DNA from 4 places in the Lysinibacillus capsici genome. Region 2 is predicted to be linked to each of the others. Evidence: riboswitches for the same ligand, from Rfam matches in the RefSeq annotation. Region 2 holds a riboswitch; each other region holds the start of a gene.
What was found. A riboswitch is a leader RNA that binds a small molecule or an ion and turns the genes downstream of it on or off. The one in region 2 is predicted to bind S-adenosylmethionine.
Positions count from the first base shown of each region.

Region 1: another riboswitch for S-adenosylmethionine. It lies ahead of LCP48_RS22000 (cyclase family protein); the one in region 2 lies ahead of metA (homoserine O-acetyltransferase MetA).
Region 3: another riboswitch for S-adenosylmethionine. It lies ahead of LCP48_RS20525 (bifunctional homocysteine S-methyltransferase/methylenetetrahydrofolate reductase); the one in region 2 lies ahead of metA (homoserine O-acetyltransferase MetA).
Region 4: another riboswitch for S-adenosylmethionine. It lies ahead of LCP48_RS08480 (YezD family protein); the one in region 2 lies ahead of metA (homoserine O-acetyltransferase MetA).

Region 1 is NZ_CP084108.1:4,440,856-4,444,037, reverse strand. Features, by position in the region: gene LCP48_RS22010 (Cof-type HAD-IIB family hydrolase) at 1-209, shown strand, start outside; gene LCP48_RS22005 (DedA family protein) at 271-867, shown strand; gene LCP48_RS22000 (cyclase family protein) at 898-1,635, opposite strand; SAM riboswitch class I at 1,727-1,832, opposite strand; gene LCP48_RS21995 (YuzC family spore coat inner layer protein) at 1,914-2,318, opposite strand; gene LCP48_RS21990 (helix-turn-helix domain-containing protein) at 2,433-3,182, opposite strand, start outside.
Region 2 is NZ_CP084108.1:2,566,456-2,569,637, forward strand. Features, by position in the region: gene LCP48_RS12610 (GerAB/ArcD/ProY family transporter) at 1-341, shown strand, start outside; gene metA (homoserine O-acetyltransferase MetA) at 381-1,316, opposite strand; SAM riboswitch class I at 1,440-1,551, opposite strand; gene LCP48_RS12620 (hypothetical protein) at 1,877-2,611, opposite strand; gene LCP48_RS12625 (nucleotide excision repair endonuclease) at 2,977-3,182, shown strand, end outside.
Region 3 is NZ_CP084108.1:4,144,820-4,148,001, forward strand. Features, by position in the region: gene LCP48_RS20525 (bifunctional homocysteine S-methyltransferase/methylenetetrahydrofolate reductase) at 1-1,834, opposite strand, end outside; SAM riboswitch class I at 1,924-2,024, opposite strand; gene LCP48_RS20530 (protoporphyrinogen oxidase) at 2,124-3,182, opposite strand, start outside.
Region 4 is NZ_CP084108.1:1,783,583-1,786,764, forward strand. Features, by position in the region: gene LCP48_RS08475 (DUF418 domain-containing protein) at 1-965, shown strand, start outside; SAM riboswitch class I at 1,136-1,231, shown strand; gene LCP48_RS08480 (YezD family protein) at 1,302-1,457, shown strand; gene LCP48_RS08485 (flavin reductase family protein) at 1,548-2,033, opposite strand; gene LCP48_RS08490 (VOC family protein) at 2,183-2,968, shown strand.

The sequences.
Region 1 (3,182 bases), 1.9 Mb from region 2:
AAGCGGTGCTTGATTATTTTAATATTGACCCTAAGAATGCGATTGCCTTTGGGGATGGGGATAATGATATTGATATGTTGGAGTATGTAGGAGTAGGAATTGCTATGGGAAATGGTAGTAAAGCTCTAAAAAGAGCTGCCAATTTTGTTACAAAGAAATCTACGGATGGCGGTATCAATTTTGCTTTACGTCAGCTTCAAGTCATTTAGAGCGCTGAGGTTACACTATATATAGCAGGTAGATTTTAATAAATTTTAGGTGGGATGATTTATGGCACATCACGTGCAGTCTCTAATTGAACATTACGGATACTTTGGGATTATCGTGATTCTAATTGGAGGTATTGTTGGGGTGCCACTTCCTGATGAGGTGTTTCTAACTTATGTAGGCTATAGTGTTTACCGAGAAAGTCTTGAACACATTCCTGCTTTGGGCAGTGCAATGATTGGTGCGGTTGGAGGCATTACCTTAAGCTACTATATTGGTTATCGTTTTGGCTTACCGTTACTGCAGAAATATGGCCCTAGAATTCATATTACAGAGCAAAAAATTGACTTTACGAAAAAGATGTTTACAAAAATAGGACCTACCCTATTATTAATTGGCTATTTTATTCCAGGAGTACGCCATTTGACAGCATATATTGCGGCTATTAATAATTATCCTTATAGAAAGTTTGCGCTTTTTGCCTATATAGGGGCATTTATTTGGACGTTCACATTTATATCATTAGGAGAGATGCTTGGAGAGAAATGGCGATTTGTTGGATACTATTTAACTCATTATAGTATCTATCTTATCCTTTTATTTATTGTAGGGATGCTTATTGCTTACTTTTTATTCAAAAAAAGAAATGGACAAACATAAAAGTCGGTATACGCTATACCGACTTTTATGTTATGGCAAAATAGCAAATGAGCGCACAGGGAAGCCAGATGCTTTTTCTGGCTTAGGTACGATATTGAAGATGATAGCGCCTTTCGCAGGTAGCTTGTCTAAATTAGTCATTAGCTCAATTTGATAGGTGTCTTGGTCAAGCACAAAATATTCGCCATCTAGCTTGCCATTTTTACGAAAATTAGCAGCAGAGTCTGTATCGAATGTTTCATGACCAATTGCGCTTACCTTACGTTTTGTTAGTAAAAACTGTAAAGCTTCTAAACCCCAGCCAGGGATATGGTTATGTCCATCTGCATCCTTATTACTGAAAGCCTCTTTATCTGGCCAGCGCTTACTCCAATCTGTACGTAATGCAACAAATGTTCCTGATTCAATTTCTCCATGCTTGTCCTCAAAATTAAGAATATCTTCTACACTTAATGTAAAATCATGGTTGCTCGCAGCCTCTTGTGATTTATCAATAACAACAAGGGGGAGAACAAGCTCTTTTAGTTCTAATTCTTCTAAGTAGCGAGTATCTCGCACAAAATGAATGGGTGGGTCGATATGTGTGCCATATTGACCAGGGAACGTGAATTGTTGAGCGAAGAAACCATCCTTATGAGAAAATAATGTTTCAAATTTAGCGTCCTCAAACATAAAAAAATGTGGTGAATTAGGGCCGAAAGTATGTGTTAAGTCAACCCACTGTTTCGATTTTAATAATTCCAATGCTTGCAAAAGTTCATTCGACATCGATTTCCCTGCTTTCTGTAAAAAATAGTGGTAAATAAAAAGGAGTCCCCTAATAGAAGAGGACTCCTGCTTGAAACAACGGTAGTTCTTCTTCTCATCTTCAAGGCTGATCATTTTGCCAATTGGAATTAGCACCATACTGTTAGCTGGTTGCTGAGACTTCATCGGGCCAATCCCTCCGTCTCTCTTGATAAGAAAAGTAATATAAGAATTTTCAGAAATAACAATACAAACACTTTAGCATAGTTTTTTATAGTTTACAAGTTCACTAGGAATTTTCACCAATTCAAATTTAAGGTGACTCCACAACAATCATGATCAATAAGACGTATTCTAAAACTGTCTGGTGTATAGTTTGTTTCAAATTTCACCGTAATGCCTGTTGATGTGATTAATTTTTCAACCTCTGTTTTATTTGAAAGTTGAGCAGCATTCATTAAATCATGTGCGAATTGTTGGGAGCTATCTATTTTATCCGTAAGTAATTGGGCTTGTTGCATCATCGCCTTTATCCGTGATGCTGAAGCTTTTAATTTGTGTGTATCGATAGGTGGAAAAGGATTATTGGTCGGCATTGCTAGATGTTGCGAAAAGGGTCTAGTGGTAAAATGATTAGCGATAGGCGATGTTGGATAATGATAGGGATGCACAAAATACGGATAAGGATTGTAATACAAGGTCATTCCTCCTATCCTATAACTGATACCTTATCTTATGTAGCCAAACGGCTTTCGGTGTTATTAGCAGTGCAATGTTTAGGACAAACATTTAAAAAGGAAGCTAAAGTAAGCTTCCTTTTAGCCAAGTACATTCAAGACATCATCAATTTTTTTACTATGTGATAAAATGCCATAATTCATCCATGTTAAAAAGTCTACTTCATAGACACAGTTGCTTTTAACGGCAGCTAGGTTTTTCCAAGTAGGAGTTTTTAAAATAGCACGTTCCTCATTTTCATAAATGGAATGTTGTTTATCAAAGGTAATAAATAAATGATCAGCATCTAATTGCAACAATTGAGCAAATGTCAGTTGTGCTTTACGTTGATTGTGCGGAATACTCCATACTAGTGAATGTGGCATTAAACCTAAGTCACGATATAAAATGGGGCCCGTATAGCCACATTCAGGGCCCGCGTATAGAGTAATGCCAATGGCTGAAATACGGAGAAATGCCACACTTTGCCTATAAACAGATTTGCTAAGAATTCCTTTTGCTTGTTGTACTTTATCTTCATATTGTAGGATTACGTCTTGCATCAAGGAGGTTTTTCCTGTTAGATCTGCAATTTTAAATAAAGTAGATTGCCAATTCTCTCCAGGGTGTGAGAGATGGCAGACGGGGGCTACCTCATTTAAATGGTGAAAGGATTCCCAACGCTCTACACCAGAATCTAGCATAATTAAAGTCGGCTTATAGTAAAGGAGTCGATCCATTTCTCTATTTTGTACATCGATATCTGGCACTTCCTGTAGACCTAAATAGTCTTGTTTTCCCCATTTTGCATGACTGAATTGAGCAATTGGCGTAATCCCAAGCGCAACAAA
Region 2 (3,182 bases):
TCATTATGGCATTTATGTGGATTACGTCTATATATATTCGTACATTTATGTATTTCTATACGACCGTTGTTGGCCTCGCACAAATTTTAAAGATCAAGGATCATCGCCCACTCATTATACCGATGGGGATAATTGTCATTGGACTTTCTCAAATTGCTCATCCAGATATTGTGCATTCTACAAATTATAATAATGAAATTTGGCCAATCTTTTCCTTTATCTTCACCATTTTATTACCCATACTTTTGCTGATTGTGGTAGTTATTCGAAATCGTAAATCCAAAGCTCAAAATAACGAAACACCTCAGCAGGAAACAGAAAATGACAATCAAAAAGTCTAATTTCTTCTATGCTTAAAAAGAAATTAGACTTTTTATTAATTAAATATGATATTCGATTTCATCTACAAAATCCCATTCATATGGTGTTTCTTGGTAAACATAGTAGTTCAACCAGTTAGAGAATAATAGATGCGTATGGGCACGCCATGTATTCATCGGCACTTGTGTCGGATCGTCATTCGGGAAGTAGTTTACAGGAACGGCGATATCTATGCCCTTCGCCACATCGCGACTGTATTCATCGGCTAGCGTTGTCGCATCATACTCTAGATGCCCCGTAATCATAATATTTTTATTATCTTTTGATTGTACAATAAATACCCCAGCATCCTCTGAATAGGATAATAATCGTAGATCTGGATGATTGCGAACCTCGTCAATCGAAACAGATGTATAGCGTGAGTGGGGCGCAGTAAATAAATCACTAAAGCCACGTACCAAATCTACAGTTAAATCTGTAATCACATGGGAATAGACGCCTGAGCATTTAGCAGAAAGCTCAACCTTCCCAATGCCATAATGATGATACAATGCAGCCTGTGCCCCCCAACATATATGTAGCACAGATGTCACATTCTTTTTAGACCAATCCATAATTTCTGAAATTTCCTGCCAATAGTTGACCTCTTCAAAAGCCATTTTTTCTACTGGCGCACCAGTTATAATCATACCATCATAGCGGCGGTGTCGAATCTGATTGAACGTTGTGTAAAAAAGCTGCAAATGGGATTTACTCACATTTTTAGACTCGTGTGTGGCTGTATTCAAAAAGGTAATATTCACTTGTAATGGTGTATTCCCCAATAAACGTAATAATTGGAGCTCTGTTTTTTCTTTTTCAGGCATTAAATTTAATATTAATATATTTAATGGACGGATTTGCTGTGTTTTCGCACGATCTTCTTCCATGACGAAGATTTTTTCCTCACGTAAATGTTCTCCAGCTGGTAAATTTTTCGGAATATTAATTGGCATCTTGCTTTCCCCTCTCTCTAATCACTCTCTTTTAGCAAACCTTGCTTGCGTAGGATGCAACGAAATTAAAAAATCCTCCTCATTCCATACGAGATAGAATGAGAAGGATTTTTTTCACGTCCACTCTTATCTCTCAAAGGAAAAAATCCTTTGCTGGAATTAGCACCTTTCTAACAATTGTTAGAGGTTGCTGAAGCGTCATCGGGCCAAATCCCTCAGCTTCTCTTGATAAGATTATTTAATTATCTTGAATTGTAACACGAACTAGTTAGAATATCAATAATTCATAGAATATTTTGTGATTCATGTGCATGTTCCTTGCTCATTTGATGTACACTAAGCTTGCTATATGGGGTGTTTCTACATTTAAAATTTATGGTAAACATGCCGTAATTATGAAATATTGTATGAATCTAACTAGTTTTAATATGGGAGTATTACAATTGCCTATTCGTTTATTCCACTACTTATAAAATCTATGTAATCTTCAATATCTTATACTTCTGAATAAAAGAAGTGTATAACATTTAGAAATAAAAAAGAGGGAAACTCCCCCTAAGTTATTTATACATATTCATTGCTATTTCAGTATAAATGGCATTTGCTTTTTCAGCAGTGATACCAAATTCTCTAGCTGCAAGTTCAGCTACTTGCGGATCATGTATTTCTGGAACATATGTATCACCATAATTTGTTAGTTGATTAAATTTATCTTCCATAAAATCATAGATTTTTTTCTCTTCTATTTCTTTATCTAATTCTGCTGTAAATTCTTCCATATTTTTATCATATGCAATTTTGATTTGATTGTACTCTTCTGTGAATAATTTTTTAGAAACATCATTATTTACAATTTCTTCAATTATTTTCGAGTACTCTGAAAATCCATCTTCAAGCATGGCATCTTTTGTGTTTAAATTCTTAATAATTTCATTTAAATTGTAAGTTTTATCATCGTTTTCAGTGAAGTATATTTGATTTAACGCTGTATTATATTGCTGTGTGACATAATCAAAATCCTCACTTTTCAAAGAATTATTGAATATGTTTAAATCTTTTTCTGATTCTTTTATGTAATATGTTTCTATTAAATCTTTCATCCCTATAAAATCTTCATTTTCCTCGGCTTTTTTCACCTCATAAACCAACAATTCTGTAGGATTTAGAGATTCAATATATTCAACTCTGTCTTGCTCTTTTTTTTCTTTAATGAAGCCATATATTATACTCCCACCAAAATATACTATCAAAACAGTTGATAGACTATAAAAAAGCGTCATTTTAAGTTTATTCACTACGTCACTTCCTTCGCAATATAGTTGGTAATACAGTTATATTTTACCACAACCGAATATTAAAAAATAACTATTTAATGAGCGTGTTACAATTGTTTTATCTAAGAAGTAAACAAAAAGAAGCTATCCATTAAGAATAACCTCTTTTCAATGTCATTCAATGTAAAAGTGTCAATCTTCACATCTTCTTTTTGAATTTTTATCTTGTTCGCAATGTTATATTTTGTGATTCATGTGCATGTTCCTTGCTCATTTGATGTACACTAAGCTTGCTATATGGGGTGTTTCTACATTTAAAATTTATGGTAAACATGCCGTAATTATGTTACCATATACTTTTAGTAAGAGAGAGGAACGTGAATAGTTTGATTAAAATTGAATTTCCAAAACCAGATCTAGTAATCCGTCAACGTGAACAAGATTTAAAACCAGGTGATGTGCCAATCACACCTTACTTCGGTTTTATTGACTTCCATAAAATCACACGTGATAAAGGCGGCATTTTCTTATTCTATAATGACAAGAATGAGCTATTGTTTGTTGGGAAAGCACGTAAAATTCGTCAACGTAT
Region 3 (3,182 bases), 1.6 Mb from region 2:
TTACTCCTTTTTTCTGTTCATCCAATTGCTCTATATATTTCATCAACTCTAATGTCACATCGTAACGTAAAAATGGTGTAATAAGGTAAATCCCATTGAAATATTGCGTAGCCACTTCTACTAATTCTTTTGCTATGGAAATCCCTTCCAATGTCGCCCTTTCCTTATCTTCTCCACATGCTTTCATTCTTGTTAAGGCATCTTCAGATAATTTGATACCTGGCACTTCATGATGTAAAAATTCAGCACTTTTATAACTCGTAACAGGCATAATACCGATATAAATGGGAGCTTGTAAATGCTTTGTTGCCTCATAAATCTCTACAATTTTCTCTTTCGTATATACTGGTTGAGAAATGAAGTAGTCTGCCCCATGCTCAATTTTATTCTCCAAGCGTTTCACAGCACGTTCTAACACACGGACGTTTGGATTAAATGCAGCAGCAACTGAAAAATTTGCTTTTTTACGAAGTGGCTTACCTGAGAAAGAGACCCCTTCATTTAATTGCTTAATTAATTGGATTAGCTCCATGGAAGATACATCATAAACACTTGTCGCACCTGGGAAATCTCCTACTTTCGTTGGATCACCCGTAACGGCCAACACATCATGAATACCTAAAGCATTTAACCCCATTAAATGAGATTGTAGACCAATTAAATTACGGTCTCGACATGTAATATGAGTTAGTGGGCGTACACCATGTGAGCTCTTCAACAATGCGCCCATTGCAATATTGCTAATACGTGGAGAGGCCAATGAATTGTCTGCCATCATAACTACATCTGCACCTGCATCATATAATTGCTTTGCTCCTTCAAGGAACCCGTCAATCTCTAAATGTCTAGGTGTATCCAACTCTACTATGACAGAGCGTTCACGTTTAACTTTTTCATGAAGAGGCTCATACTTTGTTGGCTCCGCTTCCCGAACAATCTCAATCTTTTTAGGCTTCGCATGCTTCTCCTGAACCGGTGATAACTCTTCTAAATACTTCTTTGCTGCTGCAATATGTTTGGGTGTTGTACCACAGCAGCCCCCTATTAAGCGCACACCTTGATCACGCAATTCAACAGCCGCTCGACCAAAATAATCAGCCTCTGACTCATAAACGACACGCCCATCCTCTAAGTCCAGAAGTGATGCATTCGGGTAGGCCGACATAAATGCCTTATGAGGAAGTTCTACACCTTCAAATGCCTGAATTGTATGGTGTGGACCTAGTCGACAATTGACACCAACAATATCCGCACCTAAGACTTCAAGCTCATGGAGAGCATTATTTAAAGACACCCCATTTTGTAAAACACCAGGCTCATGCATAGAAACTTGTGCAATAATCGGCAATTTTGTTTTTTCTCGTAGCATCTTTAAGGTTGCTGTTAATTCTTCAAAATCATAATAAGTTTCAAGTAAAAGGCCATCTGGATTCCCTGCAAGTAAGACTCTTGCTTGTTCTTCAATAGTCGCTAATATTTCATCCAAGGTTGCATCACTTTTACGAATTCCCCGAATACCACCAATTGTTCCTAAAACAAATTGACCGCCATCAGCCGCTGCTCGTTTTGCGATGGTGATAGCAGCTTCATTAAATTGTTGAACACGTGATTCTAATCCATAGCGAGCTAATTTAATGGCATTTGCACCGTACGTATTCGTTTGAATGATGTCAGCACCAGCTGCAATATATTCTCTATGAATCTTTTCAATTAACTCGGGTCTCTGAACATTCATTTCCTCATGGCAATACTCCAATCCATAGCCGTATAGCACTGTGCCTATTGCACCGTCTGCCGTCAATACATGCGTTTTTAACCTTTCAAGCAATCCCATAAAATTAGCCTCTCTTCCTATGTCTCTATATAATAAAAAGCCTTCTTTCATAAAAAAAGAAGGCTTTAACGATTCATCATTGTTGTTCCTTCTCATCTTCGACTCAACGGTCTTCTGGATTTAGCACCTGACAATAAAGTTGGTTGCTGAAGCTTCAATGGGCCAGTCCCTCTGCTTCTCTTGATAAGAATTAAGTATGAATTTTTTAAATAATTAAAAGAATCATATCGTTTACTGACGAATGAGTCAAGACTATTTCACATAACAAAGTTTTTTTTCACTTAAAAACTTAGAAATTGGCAAGTTCCTTTGCAAGCTCTTCGCCAATTTTTTTCCCGTTTTGAATGCAAGCACCAATACCTACGCCAAAATATGAGCACCCTGCAATCGATAAATTAGGATATTTCTCATGTAATTCTTGTAGTAACCCTTGTAATGCCTCACGATGCGCTAGATCATATTTAGGCATTTGATCAATCCATTTTGTTACATTCATAACGGTTGGCTGCTCTTCTATTCCTAGGCTCTTTCTCACATCTTCTAAAGCAACTGCTGCCAATTCTTCATCCGTCATGGCACGTAGTTGCTCATAGGCTGGATTGATGCTCTTATAAAAGAGTCGCACAAGTAATTTATTTTCTTTCGATGTATGCTTCCATTTACGACTAGTCCAAGTTGCTGCATTACAAGTAACGTCTGAATTATGGGAAACAATATAACCTGTTCCATCTGCTGGCAATTTAGCATCTGGCACATCAAAACCTAGATAGATAGTAATCGCTGATGCTGTCGTAAATCGATCAAAATAGCGGTTTAAAGATTCATCCTGTAGCAGATTTTGGACAGTATCGTTCGGTAATGCTAAAACGACATAATCTGACTCAATAATTTCACCATTAGCTAAGGAAATAGTGTATTTCTTATCTTGTTTTTGAACATTTAAAGTAGTAACACCCTTGATAATTTCTACATCGGATAAGGTTTGTTCAAGTCGATCAATTAAAGAAGATAAACCTTTTTTAAAGGATATAAATTTTTTGTTCGCTGCTTTAACAAATTGCTCACGATTCGCATCAAAGCCTTTAATAATACTTCCATAATCATTCTTATAATCAATCAAATACGGTAAAGTAGAGCCAATAGAAAGCTGATGTAAATCTCCCGAATAAACACCTGCAAGGACTGGTGCAATTTGATTTTTCACCAGTTCCTCTCCTAAATAGTAAGTTAAAAATTCACCGATTGAACTTTCCTTTGTGAAGCTATTGTTTGGCAATGTTAAATCCTTCAACGCTTCTTTTTTTCCTTGCTCGGAAATAAGTGTACTTTCCTCTAAGGATGCTAAACT
Region 4 (3,182 bases), 780 kb from region 2:
TTGCCTTCCAACATCTTTTCGAGGGACGTGCTTCAGCCGTATTTGTCATGCTAGCAGGAATAGGGACAGCCTTCATGACTCGTCAGGCTAGAGAGAGTAAGGACCCAATCCTTCTTCGTCAAAATCGACTTACTTTGTGGAAGAGGGCGCTTTTGTTATTTACGATAGGGATACTATTATATGCGATCGGCTGGACAGGAGATATATTACATTATTATGGCGTGTATATGTTTGTTGCTGCTTGGTTGATTGCCCAATCCAAGAAAATGATGATCTTCATAATCGGTGCCATCCTTATCCTTTCACAATGGCTCCAAATTCAATTTAATTACCTTGCTGGTTGGCATCCAACATATGTGTTACTAGAGTATCTTGATTTTTGGACACCAGCTGGATTTATAAGAAATTTGATGTTTAATGGCTATCACCCTCTATTCCCCTGGATTTGCTTCTTTCTGATAGGTATGGTGATAGGCACATTAGATTTAACAAATCATACATTAAAAAAAAACTTACTGGTGACAGGTTTATTGCTAGTCATCATGACTGAGACTTGTTCAACGTTATTCATTAAGATGACAACCATTCATTTATTAGATGTAGAGAGTGCATTGTATTTATTTGATACAGGACCGATTCCACCGAATATGATGTATGTCCTATCTAATTCGGCTTCGGCTATTGTCATCATTGTGGGCTCCATCTATCTTGTAGAGACATGTAAAAATAAAGTTATTCAATCTTTCATATTAACAGGACAAATGTCTTTAACGCATTATGTTGGCCATGTTGTTATAGGCATTGGAATACTAATTATTTGCCAAAAGCTGGAGAACCAAACACTTGCTTTTTCCATGCTGTATGCCTGCTGTTATTTTTTAGGATGTGTCTTTGTTTCAGTATGGTGGAGGGCTAAACATCATCGAGGCCCACTTGAATTCATGATGAGGAAATGGAGCTTGTAATAAATTAATGGAGTGCCATCTATTTCTCACTGACTAGGCATAAAATACTTTAGGTATAGGGAGTCTTTTAATCTAAACGACATATTGCATAGTATTCAACTAGGTTTTCTAATATTTTGTATTGACATTCCTATAGCAGAATTATAGAATTATTTTCAAGAAACGCAGTACTCTTATCAAGAGAGGTGGAGGGACTTGGCCCAATGAAGCCTCGGCAACCGAAAAACAGGTGCCAAATCCAACAGATGGTGTCTGAGAGATAGGAGGGGCTATCAATCAGTTTGATGCGTTGGCCTCTTTATGAACAATAAGGATAAAAAAGAAGGGGTGTATCGTATGGCTCAGTCAGTAAAAGTAGATGATAAGAAATTAGAGGCAATTGCGAAGGCGATTCAAAATCTTGAATTTGGTGAAGTGCATATTACGATTCAAGATGGTGTGATTGTGCAAATTAATAGGCTTGAAAAGCAGAGATTTCCGCAGAAAAAATAACCATGATTTCAGTAGAACTTATGTCAAACGGCCACCTATAAGCATGAAGGATTTCCTGTGCTTACAAGTGGCCCTTTTTTTGTGTAAAGGCTAGCTATAAAAGCTTTTTGGTATGGGACCGATATGACGGCGATGATACAGCAAGGGCTCTTTTTGAGCATTTGTAATATCTACGACCTGCCCTATAAAAATGGTATGGTCACCAGCATCGATTTGCTGAAATGTTTTACATTGTAAATTAGCTGCTGTATCATGTAAAATCGGTAGTCCTAAAGAGGAAGTGGACCATGTTGCTTGTGCAAAGCGATCAGGGATTTTACTAGCAAATAGTGTACATAAATGCTCTTGATCACTCGCTAAAATATTGACCACAAAATTTGGCGCAGTCGTGAAATAGGGATGGAGCTGAGATTTTTTATCGAGTGACCACAAAATAAGGAGCGGGTCGATTGAAACAGATGCAAAGGAATTGACGGTTAAGCCAATCGGTTTTGTGTCATAACATGTCGTGACAACTGTTACGCCTGTAGGGTAATTACCTAATGCCAATTTAAAAGCAGCTACTAAATCTGTCATTCAAATCACCTCTTTATGAAATTAGTGAACGGAGTTTGTAGGTAAACGAAACTTTTTTTCATATCCTACTAGTAACTCCTTTTCTTGAGTAAATTTTAAACTAATCAAACATACAGGTAAAGGTAATGGGGAAAGAAAGGGGAATGGCCATGACTTTATATTTTGATCATCTGGTTCATCAAGTGGAATCACCAGAAAATATAAAGGTTTTCTTCAATAAACGAAATGTCCATACAGTGAATGGTGGGCAGCACACGATGTGGGGGACTTATAATACGTTAAGCTACTTTGGCTTAAGCTATATTGAACAAATTGCTATCTATGATCGTGATTTATTTGAGCAAGCGGCACAATACCCATATTCCCTACATTATACGTTTAAACGTGATCAAGAGCGCCAGGGATTTTCTCGAATTGCTCTGCGCACAAAAAATATTGAGGAAGAGGCTCGACGATTGCGAGCATTGGGCTATGAAGTATATGGACCTGATGCATGTAGCAGAACAAGACCAGATGGCACGGTGGTAGAATGGAAGCTACTGCATTTTGGTAAGCCAGATCTGCCAATTGATTTTCCATTTTTGATTGAATGGGCGGAGGAAGATGAAGAACGCTTTGTTCAATTAAAAGCAAGTGGTGCCATTGATGTCAAACAGGCTATAACGATGGAATCCGTCCAATTCTACGTCAAGGACATGCAGGCAACAGTACAGCTGTGGCAAGATGTGTTACAGCTACCAGAGCCTACGCAATATGAGCAGTATATGTCACTACAGCTACCGAATATGCGTTTAGATTTCTATAAGGAAGAGAGTGCGATGACAATGACACTCGGTCATGTCAAAGAGGGACCATTTGGTGTGACATTAAAGGATCCTAAACGAACAAAAGAAACATTAGTTTGCCCTGGTGCTTTTTATTGGATAAATCGATAAGGAGAAAAGGCTGGGCCATAACTAACTGGGACCTTCATTAAGCCGAATAATCTTTAAATTAACAAAACATGATAACTAGAAAAACCGAACTATTCCAAAACACTTCGTGAGCATTTCAGTGGATAGTTCGGTATTTTTGTTGGCTGAAACACTTTTGCCCAGCCACTTTACATAGTGTCGAAAACAAGAACATCCATAGAATTTCTGATGCAGG